Regions from separate parts of the Paenibacillus sp. JMULE4 genome, predicted to be linked through region 1. Evidence: a T-box and tRNA genes for the amino acid it is inferred to sense, from the RefSeq annotation. Region 1 holds a T-box; the other holds one or more tRNA genes.
The links. The T-box of region 1 lies ahead of leuS (leucine--tRNA ligase). A T-box ahead of a tRNA ligase gene usually reads a tRNA of that ligase, here a tRNA-Leu.
Positions count from the first base shown of each region.

Region 2: it encodes a tRNA-Leu, which carries the amino acid that the T-box ahead of leuS (leucine--tRNA ligase) is inferred to sense. The anticodon was not compared.

Region 1 is NZ_SGWF01000014.1:166,862-177,724, forward strand. Features, by position in the region: gene leuS (leucine--tRNA ligase) at 1-765, opposite strand, end outside; T-box leader at 819-1,065, opposite strand; gene EXW96_RS13665 (class I SAM-dependent DNA methyltransferase) at 1,373-2,167, opposite strand; gene EXW96_RS13670 (CvfB family protein) at 2,243-3,142, opposite strand; gene rsfS (ribosome silencing factor) at 3,139-3,486, opposite strand; gene yqeK (bis(5'-nucleosyl)-tetraphosphatase (symmetrical) YqeK) at 3,517-4,110, opposite strand; gene EXW96_RS13685 (nicotinate-nucleotide adenylyltransferase) at 4,100-4,687, opposite strand; gene yhbY (ribosome assembly RNA-binding protein YhbY) at 4,740-5,033, opposite strand; gene EXW96_RS13695 (shikimate dehydrogenase) at 5,079-5,948, opposite strand; gene yqeH (ribosome biogenesis GTPase YqeH) at 6,001-7,131, opposite strand; gene EXW96_RS13705 (YqeG family HAD IIIA-type phosphatase) at 7,139-7,633, opposite strand; gene EXW96_RS13710 (transglutaminase TgpA family protein) at 7,756-9,987, opposite strand; gene EXW96_RS13715 (DUF58 domain-containing protein) at 9,984-10,863, opposite strand, start outside.
Region 2 is NZ_SGWF01000018.1:9,211-20,073, reverse strand. Features, by position in the region: gene nirB (nitrite reductase large subunit NirB) at 1-2,110, opposite strand, end outside; gene purU (formyltetrahydrofolate deformylase) at 2,571-3,464, opposite strand; gene EXW96_RS20415 (deoxyribonuclease IV) at 3,496-4,623, opposite strand; gene EXW96_RS20410 (DUF2621 domain-containing protein) at 4,790-5,239, shown strand; gene EXW96_RS20405 (S-layer homology domain-containing protein) at 5,366-6,766, opposite strand; gene EXW96_RS20400 (hypothetical protein) at 7,048-7,320, shown strand; gene EXW96_RS20395 (YitT family protein) at 7,365-7,958, opposite strand; tRNA gene EXW96_RS20390 (tRNA-Leu) at 8,104-8,186, opposite strand; gene EXW96_RS20385 (DUF2500 domain-containing protein) at 8,371-8,763, shown strand; tRNA gene EXW96_RS20380 (tRNA-Leu) at 8,888-8,970, opposite strand; tRNA gene EXW96_RS20375 (tRNA-Glu) at 9,092-9,163, opposite strand; gene EXW96_RS20370 (hypothetical protein) at 9,370-9,516, shown strand; tRNA gene EXW96_RS20365 (tRNA-Ser) at 10,142-10,229, opposite strand; tRNA gene EXW96_RS20360 (tRNA-Asn) at 10,240-10,315, opposite strand; gene EXW96_RS20355 (SprT family protein) at 10,353-10,826, opposite strand.

The DNA of each region.
Region 1 (10,863 bases):
AGTCGTGAACACCTTCAGGCTGTCACCCTCATGCCCGTCGATAGCGAACGTCACTTCCGCTCCTTTGGATTTACCGATCCAGTTGCGCTGCATGTCCTTGATGCTTTCAGACCAATCGAGTTCCTCCAGATCCTCCAGCAGGCGTTCTGCGTACTCGGTAATCTTCAGCACCCACTGACGCATCGGCTTGCGAATGACGGGATGGCCTCCGCGTTCGCTTTTGCCGTCGATCACCTCTTCGTTGGCGAGGACCGTTCCCAGCGCGGGACACCAGTTGACCGGGACCTCGTCGACATAGGCGAGACCTTTTTTATAAAGCTGGATAAAAATCCACTGCGTCCACTTGTAGTAATCGGGATCGGTTGTGCTGAATTCGCGGTCCCAGTCGTACGAGAAGCCGAGCGATTTGATTTGTCTGCGGAAATTATTGATATTCTTGATCGTAATATCGCGCGGATGCTCCCCTGTATCGAGAGCATGCTGCTCCGCCGGAAGACCGAACGCATCCCACCCCATCGGATGCAGTACGTTGTAGCCGCGCATTCTTTTGTACCGGGACACAATATCGGTGGCCGTGTACCCTTCCGGGTGGCCTACGTGCAGTCCCGCGCCGGAAGGATACGGAAACATATCCAGGGCGTAAAATTTGGGCTTGCTGTCGTCGTCCAGCACCTTGAACGTTTTGTTCTCTTCCCAATAGCGCTGCCACTTCGGTTCAATCGCCTGCGGGTTATATCCTTGCTGTTCTTTGACTTCCTGTGCCATGTTGCTTTATGCCTCCTTCGAATAAAAACAAAAAGCCCTCGCCTCTAGCCTTAGCTAGGGACGAGAGCTTTGCTTCCCGTGGTACCACCCTAGTTGACAGCCGGCATGCTTTGCCCCTGTCCACTCCAGCCCCTTAACGCGGGGAATACGATCCGGCTAGGTCTCGGACCCTTCTTCCGACGATCCTTCCCTTCACCTTCTGGCTCCAGAACGAGTTCGCTGCGACCACAACCGATTCCCACCAACCATCGGCTCTCTGAAATACGGCGTACAGCTACTGCTTTCTGTCATAGCCTTGCAAACGATCCAATTAAATTTCATTATATGTAAAACCGTTCCTGTGTGTCAAGCAGGACGCCATCGAAAGAAATCGCCCTTCCGGCACGATAATCCTCTTTGCCGGGGATTCCAGAAAGACTTTTTGTACATACTGTATAAAAAGTGTGTGCTGGAGGTTGCCGCCGATGCGAGGATTACTGAACGGTTTGATCTTGTCGCTGCCGCTCTGGGGCATGATTTTGAGCGCTGTGCAGCTGATTTTGCGGTTGATCGAAAAATAGTCCGGCTCGTCATCCCCCGCCTGTTTCCGGCCTCGAACAGGGTCAGCCTATTTTACCGCCACAAAAAACACCCTCTGCGTATTTTCCGTAGGTGGCTCCCACGTAAAATCCCCGTAGCAGGCCGTTTCCCGGAAACCGGCTTCACGCAGCTTCTCCCCAAGCCAATCCAGAGAATAAGCACGCTGCAAATGCAGCTCCTCCACCCGATGGAAGCGTTCTGTCACCGCATCGTCGGATCCTGTTTCGAGCATTTCTCCTTCTCTGACGAAAATCGTTAGCGCATGCTCGATCTCACAGCGTCCCGGGTCAAAATCGCATGTCCATATATACGCAATGTCCTCTTCGTTCAGAGTAAAGGGCTGCGATTCGGCATACGATTGCAGCTGATAAGGGGTGTGCATGTCAAACAGAAATACACCGCCCGGCTTCAACCCCGCATAGGCTTGCCGGATCGCCAGCACGACATCCTCTTCCTCCAGCAAATAGTTGAAGCAGTCGCAAAACGAGATGACCGCATCCACAGGACGGTCCAGCTCCCAATCGCGCAAATCCTGCTGCAGCAGCATCAGCCCGCCTCCGGCAGGGAACGGTGAATGCCGCTGCACGCTGTCCGCCTTTTGCTGAGCGACCGCGAGCATATCTTCCGAGAGGTCGATGCCGATCACTTCGAAGCCCTGCTGCGCAAGCGGTATCGCCAAGGCTCCCGTGCCGCAGCCAAGGTCGACGACGGTCCGGGGAGCACCATACTTGTCCCAGCATTGTCCGGCAAACCGCATCCATTCCTCATAGGGCATATCCTCCATCAGACGGTCGTAAATATACGAGAACCGCTCATAAGCCACACGGCAAACCTCCTTGTCTTAATGCATCATCAGTATCCTGCCGGCGCAAGAAAAAACCGGCACCTCAGCGCTTCTTCACTGGGTAACCGGCTCTGTCGGATCCTGCTTCAGGTAAGTCCAGCTGCCTTCCTGATAAACCAAGCCTTCTTTCATCAGCTTGCCGATGGCGCGTTTGAATGCCGATTTGCTTATGCCAAAGCGCTGACTGATCAGATCGGCAGGCGTTTCGTCCGAGTAGGGCATGGCCTTGTTCGGCCGTTCATGAAGAAACGCCAGCAGCTTTTCCGCGTCCTCATCCCGCCCGACTTCCTTGCGTTCGCGCATCGTACAGTTCACGTTCCCGTCCTCGCGCACGAATGTCACGCGAACCTTGACCTGCTCGCCTAACCGCAGCAGTCTTGTCCGTTCGGAGGAATGGATGAAGCCGATGACTCCGAAGCCGACCACGCCTCCGTCACAGACGACGAACGTGCCCATCTGCAGGGGCTTGTACACCCTTGCTTCCACCCATTGGCCTCGCCAAGTGGCCGGAGCATCGAAACACAGCTTTTTCAGCTGCTCTTCCCCCGCTGTTTTAGCCACGAGCCGGCCCTGACGGTCGTGCGTCAGCACGACAAAGACCTTGTCACCCACCTTTGGACGAAGCTCCTTAAGCTCAGGAAGCTCCTTAAACGGCAGCAGCAAGTGCCGCCCCAGCCCCATCTCAAGAAAGCATCCAAAGCGCGGATGAATATCTGCGACCTCGAGCAGCGCCACCTCGCCAAGCCGAATCAGAGGCTTTCGCATCGTTGCCGCCAGCCGGTCCTGCGTATCGTGAAACAGGAACACGTCTACTTGATCCCCGGGCTTCACTTCCCCGGCCGTTTCGCTGTAATGCAGAAGCACGTCCTGCGTCCCGTCGGTCAAAAAATAGCCGTTGGGCGGCACTTCCCTTGCCACTTCCAACCGCCGGATCGTACCGGCTTCAAGTCTCATACCCGCTCGACCACTTTCGCGTCGGACCAAAGACGCTCGATGTTATAATATTCTCTGTCATCGCGATGGAAAACATGAACGACCACATCGCCAAGATCGATGAGCACCCAGCGCGCCGTATCCATCCCTTCCAATCCGCGAATCCGCACCCCTTTTTCCTCCGCTTTCTTGCGGATTTCCGCAGCAATCGCCTGTACTTGTGTCTCGGAATTCCCGTGGCAAATGACAAAATAATCCGCAATCAGCGATATTCCGGACAGATTCAGGGTAACGATGTTTATTGCTTTTTTGTCTTCGGCCGCCTCGACCGCAAGCGTCATAAGCTCCTCCGGTTGTACCGTCATCTAGTTTCCTCCCTTAACTATACAAATGTTTCAGCTCTTCTGTACCATTCCGCCGTCCTGGTGCTCCAGCTCTTCAATCAAACCATTGCGAGCGGCCAGCGTCAGCGGATATATCCGTTTTCCTTTATCCAGCAAAAACCTTATCGTTCCGTCAAATCCGGCAAGCAGCGCCTTCTCTAAACTATATTCGGCGATTTCGCGAATATTATGCACGCCTGGAAAGTCCCGCCCGGGCTCCATGTAATCGGCAAGGCAAACCACCTTGTCCAGCAGGGTCATCTGACCCCGCCCCGAGGTATGGTAGCGAATCGCATCCAGCACCTCTTCATCCTCCACGCCGTACCGTTCACGAGCCAGCCAGGCGCCCGCATGCGCATGCCAAAGCTCCTTGTCATATTCCAGAAGATCAAGAGGCAAACCGTTTTCCCGAATAATCCGCGCTTGCTCGTCCACCCGCCAATATTTGCACACATCGTGGAGAATAGCCGCCAGATCCGCTTTGACAGGATCCGCTCCGAACCGCTCCGCCAGCCTGACAGCCGTTTCCATCACGCCCAGCGTATGCACCCAGCGCTTCTCCGGCATTTGCGAACGGACCGATTCCATCAGGTCTTCACGCTTCATAAAGACGATTCACCTCGATATAGTCATTTACCCGGTCGGGCACCATATAACGCACCGACCGGCCCTCCGCGCGCCGCTGTCTGATCCCCGTAGAGGATAGCTCAATTTGCGGCATAGAGGCTAAACGAACAGCCTTCCTGATCGGGGCAGGCAGTGCATCGCAGCCGGTTTCATACCCCGGGCGGCGCAATCCGACAAAGGTCACATGCTTGATCAGCTCGTCGATTCTGTACCATTTGGGCAAATACTGCACCATATCCGCTCCAATGATGTAATAGAACTCATGTTCAGGGTACCGGGAACGGAGCATGAGTACGGTCTCGATGCTGTAGGATATGCCGCCTTTGCGCAGTTCGACATCCGATGGCTTGAAAGCCGGGTGGTCTTCTACGGCAAGGCACACCATCTGCCATCGCTGCTCCGGAGAAGCTCCGGGAGCCTGTTCCTTATGCGGCGGCATGGACGTTGGCATAAACCAAACCTCATCCAGCTCCAGCTCCTCGTAAACGCTCTGGGCTGCAATCAAATGGCCGATATGAACGGGATCGAAGGTTCCTCCCATCAGGCCGATTTTCATCCGGCTCCCCCTCTTTGCATTATCCATCCCGGCTTCGCTTGAAGCTTAAAGCTTATACCGGAAGCTCGATCGTTTTTTGTTCTTTGGATTCTTTATACAGCACAATGGTTTTTCCAATGACCTGCACAAGCTCTGCACCCGCGCCGTCCGAGAGCTCCGCCCCCACCTCTTTAGGATCCTCCAGGCAGTTGTTGAGTACCGAGACCTTGATCAATTCCCGCACCTCCAGCGCCTCGCTGATATGGCGGATCAAATGATCGTTCACTCCTCCTTTGCCGACCTGAAATATCGGGTTCAAATGGTGCGCCAGCGAGCGCAGATACCTCTTTTGTTTACCTGTTAACATGCCAGTCCTTCTACCTCTATTCTATGGATGAATTCCATGATTGACTTAAGTTTGCCGCTCTTCAAAAGACTGCAGCACCGCTTCCCGCATGGCTGCAACCGGAGCCGGGAGACCGGTCCAGTATTCAAACGCATAGGCGCCTTGATAAATAAACATGCCCAAGCCGCTGTGAACGGTCGCTCCGCGAAGATCCCGGGCTTCTCTTAAAAAACGGGTAACCAGGGGATTATACACCAAATCGCTGACCACCGTTCCCGGCTTGATCAGCTCTACGTCCATAGGCACCCCGTCCACATTCGGATGCATGCCGAGCAGCGTATTGTTCACAATCAGCGCCGCCTCGCCAGCCAGCTTGCCTGCCTCGTCCAGTCCGTGACCGGATACGCTTCCGAACCCGCTCATGGAAGCCGCAAGCTCCAACGCTTTCTCCTTCGTCCGGTTGGCAATCCAGATATGCTCCACGCCTTCCTTGACCAATGCGTAACCGACGCCGCGTGCGGCGCCCCCCGCTCCGATCATCAGCACCTTGCGGTCTTTCAAATCGATGCCCGTTTCTTCTTTGAGCGAACGGATATAACCGATGCCGTCGGTATTATATCCGATCAGCTTGCCGCCTTCGTTTACAATCGTATTGACGGCGCCGATGACGCGGGCTGCTTCATCGATCTCGTCCAAATACGACATCACCTCCACTTTGTGCGGAATCGTGACGTTGACCCCCCGGAACTGAAGCGCCCGAATCCCTGCGACCGCGTCCTTCAAGGTTCCCGGCAAAATGTGAAACGCCCCGTAAGCCGCATTGAGCCCTGTTTCTTCAAATGCCCTGTTCAACATGATCGGAGATTTCGAATGCCGGATCGGATCCCCAAAAACGCCGTACAACATCGTATGACTATCCAGCTTGTGCTTGCTCATCGTTTCCCGTTCCTCCCATTGGCTGCCATTGCAAACAATCTGAAGCAAAAGTTTAAATGAGCGGCTCCCTGACGGCTACCTTTACGCCCTTAGGCACGTGAATAACCAGATCCGCTCCGGCCTCGCCGTTCACTTTTACCCAACCGATTCCGGAAATGGACACATCCAGATTCGAGCCCTTCGGAATGCGTACCGGATGCTTTACCCACTTCGGCAGCTTGTCCAGCTCCTCCCTGGCAGGCGGTGACAGAAGCCCGCCCTTGTGCTCCTCGTACAGCTCATCCGCACGCTCCAGCTTGGTCCGGTGAGCCTGAAGCGCATTGGATATATAGAAAGTAAAGGACTGCCGGGCTCCCTGTACAAAATCAAACCGCGCAAACCCGCCCAGAAAAATCGTCTGCCGCTCGTTTAGCTGAAACACCAAAGGCTTGACCGGCTTGTCCGGCATCAGCTTCGCCAGATCTTTCTTGCTCACAAGCTCCGTCAGCCGGTGTTGATAGACAATGCCGGGCGTGTCGATGATGGATGCGCCGTCCTCAAGCGGAATCCGGACAAGATCCAGCGTCGTGCCCGGGTATTGCGAAGTCGTCAGCTCCGCGTCCAGGTCGCTGTAATCCCGGATCAGCCGGTTAATCAGCGTCGACTTGCCTACATTCGTTGCGCCGACCACATAAATATCACGGCCGCGGCGGTGTTTGTCCAACGCTTCAATGACCCGTTCGAAGCCCATGTTTTTCTTTGCGGAGCACAGCACGACCTCGGCAACCTTCAGTCCCGCTTCTTTCGCCTGGCGCTGCACCCAGTTTAAGATCCGGTTATAGTTCGTCGCCTTGGGCAACAAATCAATTTTGTTGACTACAAGCACAATCGGGTTATTTCCGACGAAGCGCGGAAGTCCCGAAATCATGCTCCCCTCGAAATCGAACAAATCGACAATATTGATAACAAGCGACTGCGTCGAGCCTACATGCGTAAGCAGGCGAAGAAAATCATCCTGATTTAAAGTAATACTGGAAGCTTCGTTGTAATGCTTTATGCGGAAGCACCGTTGGCAAATGACCGGCGTTCGCGTCAGCGCCTGCTCCGGCACATAGCCGAGCTTCTCGGCGTCTTGGGTTTGGAGCGCCACGCCGCAGCCTGTACAGTGTAACGCATCTTCTCTCATTTGTTTTTGATCCGTCATGGATTCCCTACCTTTTCATGATCGTTAAAGCCGCTTTCTCGATTCGGCGGTTTACCTTCGTAAAAAACCCTTCGTCGCCCAGCGAAATCGGAACCACCAGAATGGTATACAAGCCCATCCGGTTGCCCCCCAGCACATCCGTCAGCATTTGATCGCCGATCACAACGACCTCTTCCGCCCTTAAATTCATCATCTGCAGCGCTTTTCGAAAGGATGCGCTCGAGGGCTTTTTGGCCCGGTAAATAAAAGGCAGAGATAACGGCTCCGCGAACTTGGTCACCCTCGTCCGCTGGTTGTTGGAGACGACGACCACCTGAAAGCCCACGTGCGCCACTACCTTGAGCCAATCGATCAGCTCCGGCGTAGCCAGCGGCGCCTTGGCCCCTACCAGCGTATTGTCCAAATCCGTAATGATGCCCCGATACCCCTGCTCCCATAATTCGTCGAGTTTTATTTCATAAATCGAATTCACTTGTTTGCGTGGAATCAGCTTTTTCAGCAAAGCGTTCACCTCGAAAGACATTAGGCTGTATACGTCAAACTATACCATAATACTCCTTTTTGTTGCAAAAAGGAATACCCTCAAAGGCCGGCAGCCCGAAGCCGTCCAGCCTTTGATTCAAGCTACATCTGAGAACGAAGCTTTTCTACGATTTGCGTCGTTTGACGCCAATCCTCTTCGGTAATTTCCGCATTCCCGTATTTCGCTTTTTCAAAAACAGAAAGCACGGCATCCAGCTCCGATTTCATCCATCCGCTTTGCTTCGTCCAGCGCTGCATCGCTTCCCGGAGCGTTTCGTATTCCTCGCGCACGTAGCCGTTGCGTCGGAAAATACGGAGCAGCCGCTCACACTCCACAATGACTTTCTGCTTCATCAGCGAAGCTCTGCGCCTGCGCTCCCGCTCTCTCCACAGCTCGATGAGCTGAAATTTCCAAACCAGAAAAGCGGCAAGCAGTGCAGCCGCAGCAAGGATGCCTCCTGTGGCGACATGATGCGGCCCGACGACGGGTGTATTTTCTTCCGTCTCGGTTACGATGGGAGCCGGAGCTTCGGAAACGTCGACTGCAGGATCGGCCTCCGCCGTCGCCGTTGGCAGAGCGAATCCGGCGGTCGGCTCAAACGGGATCCAGCCATAGCCGTTGAAGTAGACCTCCACCCAGGAGTGGGCATCCGAGTTCCGTACGGTATACACTCCTTCGGCATCGGTATTGGCCGAAACCTCGTCCGGGAACATGCCGAACAATTCCCCGTTCATTTCCGCCGCACCGGAAGCATAGCCCTTCACCCAACGGGCCGGCAGGCCCACAGAACGGGCCATCACCACCATGGCAGTGGAATAATAGTCGCAATACCCCTCCCGGATTTCAAACAAGAAGCGGTCGACGAAGTCGCGGCTGCGGCCCTTGGACAAGTCGGGTCTGTTCGTATAAGGAAAATTCAACTGGAGATACTGCTCGATTCTCTTGGCTTTATCGTACGGATTCGCAGCCTCTCTGGTAATCTCGGCTGCCAGCGTGCGCACACGTTCGGGCAAATGGTCCGGCAGCTGCAAATACTCATTCATCCCCTGCCGTACCGGTTCCATCGGCAGTGCGCGCAAAGCCGCCTCGTCGACAACCGGCATGTGAGACACCACCGTATACGTCTTCGGATAAGGCTGATGCTCGCCGTATCTCAGCTCCGACTGCCGGGCGGACCATTGCAGCGCTTCAAATCCGCTCTTCGCTCCGTTAATGCCGGTTACTTTTTGCACGGCATAGGCGCCAAAGAAAACGGGATACCGCTCATCTGTGAGCATGGTCACCGTTTGCGTCACCTCAACGGTTTTCCGATTTCCCGCCGGATACCTCGGATCGGCAGGAACGGGAGCGTCCGGGCGCACGTTATTCCAGGCTCCCCGGCGTTCGCCGTCGCTTTCCTCCCAGCCTCTCCCGGTGTAAAGCGAACGGGTTTCACCGCGCCAATAGGCCCTGTGCGTCGTTTCTACGGTCATGACCGGCGTGTAGTCAAATTGGAACCCTGCGCCGAGATTAGAGTCGTTGCGGCTGTAACCGGAAGAAGAATCCGTCGCGTCCACAACAGCAGATACCTGGATTCCCTTGCCGGTTGTAAAATTCATCGGCTCCCCTTTGAAATTGCGCCATGCCGTATAAGGATCCGTCAGCGTCGGACCTACCTCCGGCATCAGCGCCCCGATGAATATGGTCAGGGATACGAGTGAAACGACCGGAATCGCAATCGATGCCGGGTAGTCGGCCAGCTTCCGCCAAGCCGACGAATCCTTGCGCCGAAGCTGCGTAAAGTGGCATAAAATCAGCAGGAACAGCCCGCAAGCGACGACGACAGCCACCTGCGGCCATAAATAAATGGCCGAAAACGAATCGCGGATGCACATCGCCAGAACCGTCAGAACCAGCAAAATATAAATCCGCCACTTTGCTTCCACCCACCAGATCGTGGTCAAATAAGCGACCCAGGCGCCAAGGGCGAACCATAAGTAAGGCGTAAGATCGTACAGGTTCAAAAACAGCTGGGAAGATAAAAAGCTGGAGAACGGCATGGGCTCGATCACCTCGTACCGTTCGAGCACCTGGATATTGATAACAATAATGGCACCGAGCTCCAACGCGCCGCGAAGAAGCCAATGGATAAGCGGAACATGCTCCATTATAAAAATGACGAGCAGCGTCAGCTGAACGATAACAACCGTCTCCTGCAGCCACAGGCCGTCTTCTTTGGAGAACCAGATCGTAAACTGAAGCAAAAACAAGCCGCACAACAGCACTGTAACCCGATGCGGCCAATCGTGAAATAACAAGCGCTTCCACCAGGCAAGCGGTTTTTCGTTCATCATCTCCCACCTCCCAACTGGAAAGGCAGCTCCGACAAATGCTGCACCGCATAACAAACGATGCCGCGGGACTTGAGCTGCTTGACCCAAGCTTCCCTGCGGGCGGCATCCGGGTTGACCCACAGATGGCAGGGTTTCATTTGCTGCTGCTTGAGCCAGACAAGCAGCTCAAGCATGCCATCCCCCGAAACCGGACTGATCAGCTTAATGAAGCTACCCGGCGCAAGCATATGGATTTTCTCCATCAGCACCTGCCGCGCGCCGTATACTCCGTCCGCCTCCACATCAATGAGATGCTGCATTACGGCATGGTACTGTGCCTGCCCCGGTCTCGGTTCAAAATACTTATCGTCCGCCCCGCAGGAAATAAGCCCAAGAGCCAGGCCGCGATGAGCGCCGTACTGGAACATCGAGGCGGCCGCCGAAACCGCCAGCTCGAACGGATCGGGATCCTGATAAGACCGCAGACTGCGGTCCAGAAACAAATAGGTCTTGGGAAGCGATTCCCGCTCAAACTCCTTCGATTTCCAGGTTCCGGTCTTGGCGGTCGCATTCCAGTGAATCCGCGAGAGCCGGTCTCCGTAAATGTATTCGCGGACACCGTTAATTTGCGTGGTTTCCCGCGCGGCACGTGTCGTCGAGGATTGGTGATTGGTTCCTTTTACCATCTGATGAAACTGCTGCCATTCCCGTATGGGCACGGTTTGCGGAAGAACAGAGATGCTTTGAGGCAGCTCAAGCTCTCCCTTATGCTCGAACAACCCAAACACGTCCTCGGTTACGCATTCCGTGGTCCCGAACACATAGTGCCCGCGGCGCATCGCCGGCGTTTTGTACTCCCATTGCGCGCGTCTTTTCCAATCGGGCACAACCGTCGCC
Region 2 (10,863 bases), on a different contig from region 1:
TGCCGCCAATATACAGCTCCCAGCCGCCGTCGATGGCCACAACGCCGAAGTCCTTAATTGTCGCTTCCGCACAGTTGCGCGGACATCCGGATACGGCCATTTTCACCTTGGCCGGTGTGTTCAACCGCTCAAAACGCCGCTCCAGCTCAATACCCATGGAGATCGAATCCTGTGTTCCGAACCGGCAGAAGGTCGAACCGACACAAGTTTTCACTGTACGGAGAGCTTTGCCGTAACCATAGCCGGACGGCATATCGAGCTCTTCCCACATCCCCGGCAGATCTTCTTTCTTCACGCCGAGCAGATCAATACGCTGACCGCCTGTAATTTTGACCATCGGCACGTCATATTTTTCCGCCACTTCGGCGATTTTTTTCAATTCCTTGGGAGAAGTCACCCCGCCATAAATTCTCGGTATGACGGAGTAAGTGCCGTCCTTCTGAATGTTGGCGTGATTCCGTTCATTAACAAAGCGCGACTCCCGCTCTTCTGCGTGCTCCACCGGCCAAACCATGCCGAGATAATAGTTCAGCGCAGGACGGCATTTGGAGCAGCCCTCCGGATTCGACCATTCGAGCACATGCATAACCTCTTTGCTCGTCGTCAAATGCATCGAGCGGATAGCCGCTACCACCTCGTCCCGGTCCAATGTCGTACAGCCGCAGATTCCCTCTTTGGCCGCGGTGACGGCATCCTCCCCCAGCGTACAGTTCAGTACCTGGGCGACGAGCGGTTTACATCCCCCGCAGGATCGCGAGGCATTCGTACAAGCCTTGATCTCCTCAACCGAAGTGAGTCGCTTTTCTTGAATGGCTTTCACTATGGTTCCTTTGGTCACGCCGTTGCATCCGCATACGATCTCGTCATCGCTCATCGCCCCGACCGCCGTCCCGCCGTTACCGTTCCTGCTGCCAAAGTCTTCGCCCAGCACGATTTCCTTCTCCCGGCCGCTGATATCTTCCCCCGTTCGTATCAGTTGGAAGATGCGGGAGCTGTCGCTTGTATCGCCAAACATCACGGCGCCGACCACTTTCCCATCCCGGATCAAAATCTTTTTGTAGATGCCGTCAATTTCATCTTGAATCCTAATGGCGCGCGTTCCCGGCTCTTCGTTATATTGACCGCCGGAGAAGACGTCAACGCCCGACACCTTGAGCTTGGTGGACGTGACCGATCCCCGGTACCCTTCGCACTCAAGACCGCACAGCTTCTTGGCAAGCACATCCCCCTGTTCATACAACGGGGCTACAAGTCCGTAAGCAACGCCGCGGTGCTCAGCGCACTCCCCGACCGCATAGATATTCGGGACGCTGGTTTGCAGGTAATCGTTCACCACGATGCCGCGATTCAGCTCAATCCCGCTTTCCTTGGCAAGCGTAACGTTCGGCCGTATCCCGACCGCCATCACGACGAGGTCGGCTTCCTCAAAGCCGCCGTCCTTGAACTTGACCCCGGTTACCCTCTTCTTGCCCACGATTTGTTCCGTCTGCTTCTCCAAAAGAAACTTCATGCCCTGACGCTCCAGCTCGGCCTGCAGCATTCTCGAAGCCGTTTCATCCAACTGGCGCTCCATCAAATAATGGTTAATATGGACAACCGATACCTCCATATTCAGATTGAGCAGTCCGCGCGCCGCTTCCAGTCCGAGCAGACCTCCGCCGATGACGACCGCTTTCTTATATTGCTTGGCCGTCTCCATCATCGTTTCGCAGTCCTTGATATCCCGGAAAGCGATAACCCCTTCCTTGTCCGCCCCGGGAATCGGAAGCATGAACGGCAGCGAGCCCGTTGCCAGGATAAGCTCATCATAAGCTGCGGTCACGCCTTTATCGGAAACAACCTTCTTGTTGGCCGTATCGATCTTCGTCACGGTATGCCCTGCATGGAACGTAATGTTGTTGTCCCGATACCAGTCCCAGTCGTTCAGGACGATGTCCTTCAACCCGGAATCCCCGGCAAGCACCGACGAAAGTAAAATCCGATTGTAATTCGGATATGGCTCCGCCCCGAAAATCGTAATATCGAACATCTGAGGGGCCAGCTTTAAAATATGCTCCACACACCGTACGCCCGCCATCCCATTGCCAACCAGCACCAGCTTCCGTTTCATGCCTCTCCACTCCTCATCCTAAAATACATTACACAAAACGTTATATTTAAGAAATTATTGAATATTTTCATCCGGAAATCCTATTTTGTGTAATGTTTATTTACATTTAATCGTGTAAAACCAATATACACGATAAATCCGTATTATACAATATATTCTTCTGAAATTTATTGATTTTTTATGTATTTATTTTTAAAAAACCGAATATTAAATGATTTAATTTATTTTATTGTTCGTTTTTTATAAAAGTTTCCCTTCAAATGAATATATAAACTTCAATTTTATGTTATATTATATTACATATAAATCAAAGCTGATAGGTTACTTCAATATCACCAGTCTCCATAAACATCTTTCATAGTACAAAAATAAGGCCGACCCGCTTCTTTACTTCAAAGAAGACGTGTCGACCTTCATGATTCAATCGCATCCGGGTCTCCTGACCCTTTCACGTTTTATTTTAACTGAACACTACCGTTTTATTTTGATGCACAATGACGCGATCCTCCACGTGCCAACCGACGGCCCGCGCCAACACCGTTCTTTCGATATGGCGCCCGATGCGCTTCAGGTCATCCACATTGTCGCGGTGGCTTACCCGCTGCACGTCCTGCTCGATGATCGGCCCGCCATCCAGCTCCTCCGTGACATAATGCGCCGTAGCTCCAATGATTTTTACGCCGCGGTTATATGCCTGAGCGTACGGCTTGCCGCCGATGAAAGCCGGAAGGAACGAATGGTGAATGTTGATAATCCGGTTCGGAAAATGCTCTATAAACTTCGGCGAGATAATCTGCATGTAGCGGGCCAGGATGACCACATCCACCTTCCCGGCCACCAGCTCAAGCTGACGCTTCTCCGCTTCAGCCTTCGTATCCGGTGTCACGGGAATATAATGATAAGGTATGCCGAGCGGCTCAACAAGCTCCCGCATGTGGTCATGATTGCTGATGACCATCGCAATGTCCGCATCGAGATCCCCCGACTGCCAGTGCCAGAGCAGCTCCAGCAGGCAGTGGTCTTCCTTGGATACGAAGATGGCGAGGCGCTTCCTGCGGCTTGCGCGTGTCATCCTCCAGTCCATCTCAAATTCCTTCGCCACGTTGTCGAAATCGGCTTTGAGCCGTTCGATCCGTGCATCCAGATTGTCGAGATCGAATTCGATCCGGATAAAGAATAAGCCTCCCTCCGGATCCATCGTATATTGATCGGATTGAACGATATTGGCGCCATGCTCGTATAAAAACCGCGAAACCGCGGCCACGATACCCGGCCTGTCCGGACAGGATACCAGCATGCGGGCACGATTTTGTAAATCTGTACTTGTTCTCTTAGGGGTGATTTTTGGAACCATTACATTTTCTACTCCTTCATTAAACTGACCATTATACGGCGGCAAACAAATGCTCACCGGCAAACCACGCAGTCAAACGGTGATTAATCTGTTCTTCGGTTAATTCGGGGAACAAGCCTTCTGCAACAACCATGTCATAAAGTCGCTCCATCGGCTCGCGGCCATCCGCTTTTTTGGCTTTGGCATCCGTCTTGAGAACTTCCCACGTCTGAAGCACATACGTTCTCGGATTCAGCTCCTGCTTCGAGAAAAAGTGCGCCAATCGCTCTACATCCGAGAGGAACTCTTCGCCGAACCGCTCTTTCACGGTGCCCCCCAACAGAGCAATCTCCGCCTCATACATCGGACGCTGGTAGCTATCCTGCTTACCGATCCACGGAGTCTCCAGTATAAACGGCAGATGCTTCAGCTTCTCGTGGTGAACCACGCCGTTCATCGCATCGAAACCGATCCAGCCCGAGCCAACAGTGGCATGGCGGTCTTTCCCCGCTCCAATCGGATTTTTGCTGTCGTTCAGATGAACCACCGCAATACGGTCCAGACCGATCACACGATCAAACTCCTCCAGCACGCCATCCAGATCGTTCACGATATCGTAACCCGCATCATTCACGTGGCACGTATCAAAGCACACTGACAGACGGCCGTTGTCATCCACCTTCTCGATAATCTGCGCCAGTTCTTCGAAACTGCGGCCGATTTCCGTCCCCTTGCCAGCCATCGTCTCCAGCGCAATTTTTACATCCGTATCCTTCACGCCTGCCAGCACCTCATTCAAGCCTTGAGCGATGCGCGCAATACCGAACTCGGCATCCTTGTCCGTGTAAGCGCCCGGATGCAGTACAATCTGCTTTACGCCTATATAATCCGTACGGCGAATTTCTTCCTGAAGAAAACGTACCGCCAGCTCGAATGTGTCCTCTTTATACGATCCCAGGTTAATGATATAGGGAGCATGTACGATAATTTCATCGATGCCATGCTTGTCCATCAGCTCTTTGCCTTCTTCGATATACTGCGATTCAATCGGCTTGCGGCGCGTATTTTGCGGCGCCCCCGTATAAATCATAAACGTGCCGGAGCCGTACGAAACAGCTTCTTTCGCAGCATTCAGCAGCCCTTTATCTGAAAACGATACGTGTGATCCAATTTTAACCATGACCGGAATTCACTCCTTTTCACATCACATCTCTCTATTTTACTAGGATTGCGTCCGGAAATCTAGAATAGGAAATGTTTCTCTAACCAAAAGGCGCTCCTGCTCCGTTCTGCCGTTTTCCTGAATCCCGGATTTACGGTATAATGGAAGCGAGGTGAAATGTACGATGCTTTTATCCAGTTCCGTCCCGCCCTCGGGATTTATGTGGTTTATCCTGTTTTGGGTGTTCGTGCTGCTGTTCTTTATGTCGATCGGCGGCTATTTTATGTTCCGCAAATTTTTGAAGGTGCTTCCGATGGGAAATGACGGTAAATCCAAGCTCGACTGGCAAAATCATTATGTCGAATCATCCCGGCATCTATGGACGGAGGAATCCAAAGCCTTCCTTGAAATGCTCGTTGAACCGGTCCCCAAGCCTTTCCGTGACATCGCCAGGCATTCCATCGCCGCCCGGATCGGACAAGTGGCCCTGGAGGACAACGCCACTGAAATCACAAAGGATCATTGCATCAAGGGTTACATTCTCGCAACGCCAAAACGCGATTACAAGAGTCTGACCTCCTTTCTCGACAAGAAGCAAATCGACTATACCGCTTATAAGCATCTGCTTCAGTAGCAGCTTGGATATCCCTCTCCGATACGCCGGGAGGGATTTTTGCTGCGTGAACCCCTTGTTATAAACAGGAGTTCAACAAAAAGACCCCCGTCCCTCAAAGGGAACGGAGGCCTCCCATACGGCGGTCTATTTCCGCTTTTTGCCATTTCCCGGATCCTCGTCGTACAGGGCCACGCTCAATGTGGTTTGATACTCCGTTGTCCGCGGCGATTTCATATCCCGCTTCTGCGAACGGAGACCCACCATCCCAATGCCGTCCAAAGGCAGAGTAAGCGGCAGTTCCTCCTGCTTGACGAAGCCCACACGACCGTCCAGAATAACGTACAGATCCACCTTCTCCTGCGATTTCATATCGATGGTCAAAAATCTCTTCCCATTCGGCTGCACCGCCGTCTCGATCTCACCGAACAGCTTCACATTTTTCACAATGACACCCTGATCGTTAAAATAATCCGTTACACGAATCACCGATTTATCCGACCATTCCGGATTCTGATGATTCCCGCCGGCAGAGCCGCCCGAATTCGGCGGAACGATGATACTGCTGCCTGGATTGTTATTGAAGGAACCCCCGCCTGATGACGGCGCTCCTCCGCCTGTTCCCGCAGAACCACTGCCGGAGCCGGATGCATCAAGCTCGACAGACGTATAGTCCGAGAGCAGGCTGTTGTTTTTAAGGTAGCTGTAAATCCGGTTAAGAATGGTCACAGCTTCCGCGCGTGTCACTCTATCCTTCGGCCGGAAGTATCCATCGTCGTTCGGCGTCATGATGCCGTTGGCCTTCAGACTGACGAGCGCCGTAGATTGCACGTTCGAGAGCGGATCGTCTCCAAACTTGCAGTTGCTGGAATGGTTGCCCATAAAGAGCGACGGATATACATTGCTGCTTTCAATATCCATCAACCCTCCCGCTTCGTATCTTCCGTCCGCCTTGGCGGCAGCATATTCCTCAGGATCCGTAAACAGCCTGACAGGGACATCCTTAAACTCCATCATAACGGCACACACATCGTTTTCACTCAGCCTGCGGTCCATCAGCCGCTGATCGAAGAATGCGTAAAGCATCTGCGCCAGCTGAAGCCGGTTCAACGCTTGATCAGGCCGGAAGGCCAAATCCCCGGTTCGGCTCACGCCGTATCCGCCGATGCGAAAAGACGCGTTATACATATCCATAATCGGCCGATGTGCCCAGTGAAGCGGAGGCACGTCCGTAAAATAGCTGATTTTCTCCATCCCCACCGCATACTGGTTGGGACGGTACTTATTAAACAAACGATGGACCATCACCGTCCATTCCGCTTTGCTGACCGTTTGATCCGGACGAAACAGGCCGTCGGGATAACCGGTTAACACTTGCTTGTCGGTCATCAGCCGTATGGCGTTGATCGCCCAGGCGTAGCGCTGCGGATCGACGTCCCGGAAGCCGGTGTCCGCACTGAATGCCCGGACCGGCAATAACGACAGCAAAAGAGTGAATGACACCAGAAGCACGAGTTTGCGCCACATCGGGCTGCTAGCATTTCTCATGAGTCGCAATACCTCCCATCTCTTTCCTTTTTTATCGGTAGGAGGGGCATATTTTGTTACAGCAAACCTTGAATTCGTCCCGGAATGCACGACCTGTAGATTCTTCCCTTTTCGAGGAGGGCTATACCGATTGCTTGTTTCAAGGCATCCCCGGCGGCCGCTGCATTCAATGCTCCGTTAATAGACAGTCGACCCGAAAAAAGGAATCAACGCCCGTTTGACGAAATATTGGTGTAGTAAGGCCATATTCATCATCGGTTCAAAAACGAGGGAGGGACATCATGTTCGGTGATCAAGAAAAGATACTCCTGTATGGGCTTATTCTTGTGATTGCTGCCGCCGCCGTCCGGCTCGTCTTAAGGAAGAAACGAAATCGCCCGCAGCACATCCATTCTGGCCGAAGCAAACGACCTCTGTCCAAGCAAAGCTACTCTTACTGTAAAAAGAAAGTCCCTCCAAAGGAACTGACCTTTTATTCCGGCCGCGGCAGAGTGGTCGGTGTCTGCAAATTATGCCGTCCTCAAGCCGAACGGCAGGCCCTGCTGCGCCTATAGCTTACTCATAAGGAGTCCTCCCGAGAAGGAGGTTTTTGTCATTTTCAATGCGTCCGTCCAACGGATTTAAGCGTACAGAGCGTTGTCGTCACGCCTCCAACCGTAATCGTAATCACAGACAGCACCAATGTCTCCGCCGAGATCAGCAGGCCTCCCAAGCTGATAATGATCGCATCCAGAATAAAAATGATGATCCCTACATTAAACGTAACATACTTCGAAAGAAATTGAGCCAGCAAATCCGTTCCCCCGGTACTGGTATCATATCGCAGCATGATTCCGATTCCCGCGCCGATAATCAAGCCTCCGATTACGCTGCTGCTGACCGGCGTCAAATTTACATAATAGAGAAAATAATAGTGGAACGGTTCCAAGATATCAATCAGATAGGAGGAAAGCAGCATGCCATGCAAACTGTTGTAGACCAACTCCCGGTAATAAATCCATGCCAATGTAAAGATGGGTATGCTGCACAGGATGACTACAAGTCCCACTTTGAATTCGAACAAATAATTAATAATGAGAGCTATGCCAATAATCCCGCCGTCCAAAACTTTAAACGGCATCAAAAAACAATTCACACCCATCGCGATCAGCAAGCTTCCCGTTATGATTGCAACGATTTTATGGTACAGCAACCCAACCAGCTCCCATTAAGGCATGTCTGATTTATATGCTGAACACATCAAAAATGTGCATTAATCCCTATTTACTCTCAGCGAAGAGATAAAGCGCAAAAGAAAAAACCCTTGAATACCAAGGGTTTCCGGATTTAAGCCAAAATGCGGTTGAGAGGACTCGAACCTCCACGGGCGTACGCCCACTACCCCCTCAAGATAGCGTGTCTGCCATTCCACCACAACCGCGCATAATATAATTATATCTTGTTCTCCAGCAAGAGTAAAGCCCGCTCGTTTGACAGCACTTCATACCCGAATGTTTTTTACTATATTTCTTTTTATTGGTTTGAAATATTTAAACCATGAAACATCCCGGCACGGAAATACGTTTAAACCGTATGAACAAATTTCCATATGGGGAGTGGACGGAATGATCTCTTTTGGCGATCCGTTTAGCGGTTCTTTTGGTGGTCCGCCGCCTGTTTTTTCAATGATGTTTACTCTTATTACGACGCTCATTGTGGGGGTTGCTTTGTTTATATTGGGCCGGGGGGTTTACACCTGGATGAGCAATAACGCCTGCGAACGAATCACCAAGCCGGCTTTTGTCGTTTCCAAACGGACAAGAGTCAGCGGGGGCGAACACACTTCAGCCCATACTTCCTATTATGTCACGTTTGAATTTGATCAGGGAGAACGACGCGAATTCCATGTTCGCCCCGGCGATTACGGTCTGTTGGCGGAAGGCGATCAGGGGCAGCTTTCCTATCAAGGCACCCGCTTCCTGGAATTTCAGAGATCCCGGCAGCGATCCATTTATTGAGGCTGCTCCAACGTCGGAAAAGATGAGACGCCATCCAAGCGTTTGCCTCCAGAGCGTCTCTCCCTTACCACATTCGACAGAAAATAAGCCTGATGATCCTATTGGGATCACCAGGCTTATTGAATGCGGTTGAGAGGACTCGAACCTCCACGAGCGTACGCTCACTACCCCCTCAAGATAGCGTGTCTGCCATTCCACCACAACCGCAGGTTAAAATGATTATAACGACCCGTAGGGGATACTCCTCGCTGCGCTCCGAGACTGCGAAGCCGATGCTAGCGAAGCTTATCCTCCGACGAACCCTCAGGGGTTCAAATCCCCTTTAATATGACCCGTAGGGGATTCGAACCCCTGTTACCTCCGTGAAAGGGAGGTGTCTTAACCCCTTGACCAACGGGCCATGCCATAATGAAAATCGACTGCTTTTTAAGCGACAAGAGTTATTATAGCGGAATGTTCCGAGGTTGACAAGATGTTTTTTCGACAGTTTTTCGGGAACAAAAGCAAGCTTTGGGAACGGAAATTCCGTTATGCCAGTCAGGGAAAAATAAAGCCTTTTAATGAGGTGCCAGTTATCTGCTGAATTACCGATGAACCGCCGACCGAATGACCGAACAAGACATTCGCGTTCCGGATCAAGACGATAGCGCCTGGATACATATCTCCGACCCGGTTCCGGCGCAGGTCGAGTATTCCTGGAAAGCCGTTTCACTGCTGCCCTTGGTGGTGGAGGTCCGCATCATGCTGAAATAGCGTCTCAAAATGAACCGCCATAAGGAACATTGGATTGACGTTTTTTGCCATTGTCGAGAAATATTACGAAAGGTCTTTTGGACTGTACGAAGCAGAACACTTGCCACAATCCTTATGTTCTCGTATCGCATGAAATTTTCCATTTCAAACGTTCAACTCCGACGAGTCATCTTGTGGAGAAAAATCGCTTCTCGACGCCATAAGACATCAAAAACTTACCTTCTATGCAAGAAAGCAGAAGCTTATGTCATCGACATCGATGATCATATTTCCCGGGTAATCGACCCGCTCGACATATATAGAGAATCGCTGACAGGCCTTTTAATCGGATTGGATGAACGAAATTACGAAAATGCTCACGATCATTAGCTTTATTTTTCCGCCGCTGACCTTTATTGTCGAATTGTTAAGGCATGAACTTCAAAAGGATTCCCAAACTGAATTGGCCTTTCGGTTATTGAATGTATGGATTTTAATGATCGGTTTCACCGTTGGAATTACGAGACCGCGAGACTCCGCAGCGTTCCCTACGCTGCTCCGCCGCCCCCTCTTCTCGTGTTCGAACCCTCTCATATTCCCATATATAGCAAAAACCGCCTTCCGGCGGTTTATTTTGCTATATATACGGAGAGAGAGGGATTCGAACCCTCGCACCACTTACGCAGTCTAACCCCTTAGCAGAGGGTCCCCTTGAGCCACTTGGGTATCTCTCCAAGATAAGAATGGCTCCCCGAACAGGACTCGAACCTGTGACAACTCGATTAACAGTCGAGTGCTCTACCGACTGAGCTATCGGGGAAGAACAATTTTTAATTTATCATGATTGCTGCTCCAAGTCAAGCATGTGCCATTTCAATTGTGAGCAATCTCAATTTCCCTTTGCAATGTCCACAAACGTATTTGCGCGGGTCGGCCTTCCTTTTACGCAAATACTCCGCCTTGCAGCTCACACATACGAGCTTGTACCGGTATGGCTCCTTGCGCCGCAGCGATTGAGGCAGTGATCTGCAATATCGAGTTCCGCCCACTTTGGCGAGCAGTTGCTTGAAGTCACTGTCCCGATGCTGATAACCTCTGCCCCGAATATGCAGATGGTAATGGCACAGCTCATGCTTAATGATTTTTTCCACATCGGAGGCACCAAATTGTTCGTACTGAAGCCAACTGATTTCAATGTCATGCGTACGGGTAAAATACCGTCCCCCTGTAGAACGCAGCCGCCGGTTAAATCGAGCCTGATGCTCAAAAGGCAGCCCAAACGATGTCAATGATATTTGCTCCACCCACAGCTGAAGCTGCCGGTCATCCATTGATTTTTCCCATCCTTTATTTGTTTTCTACCTCAAG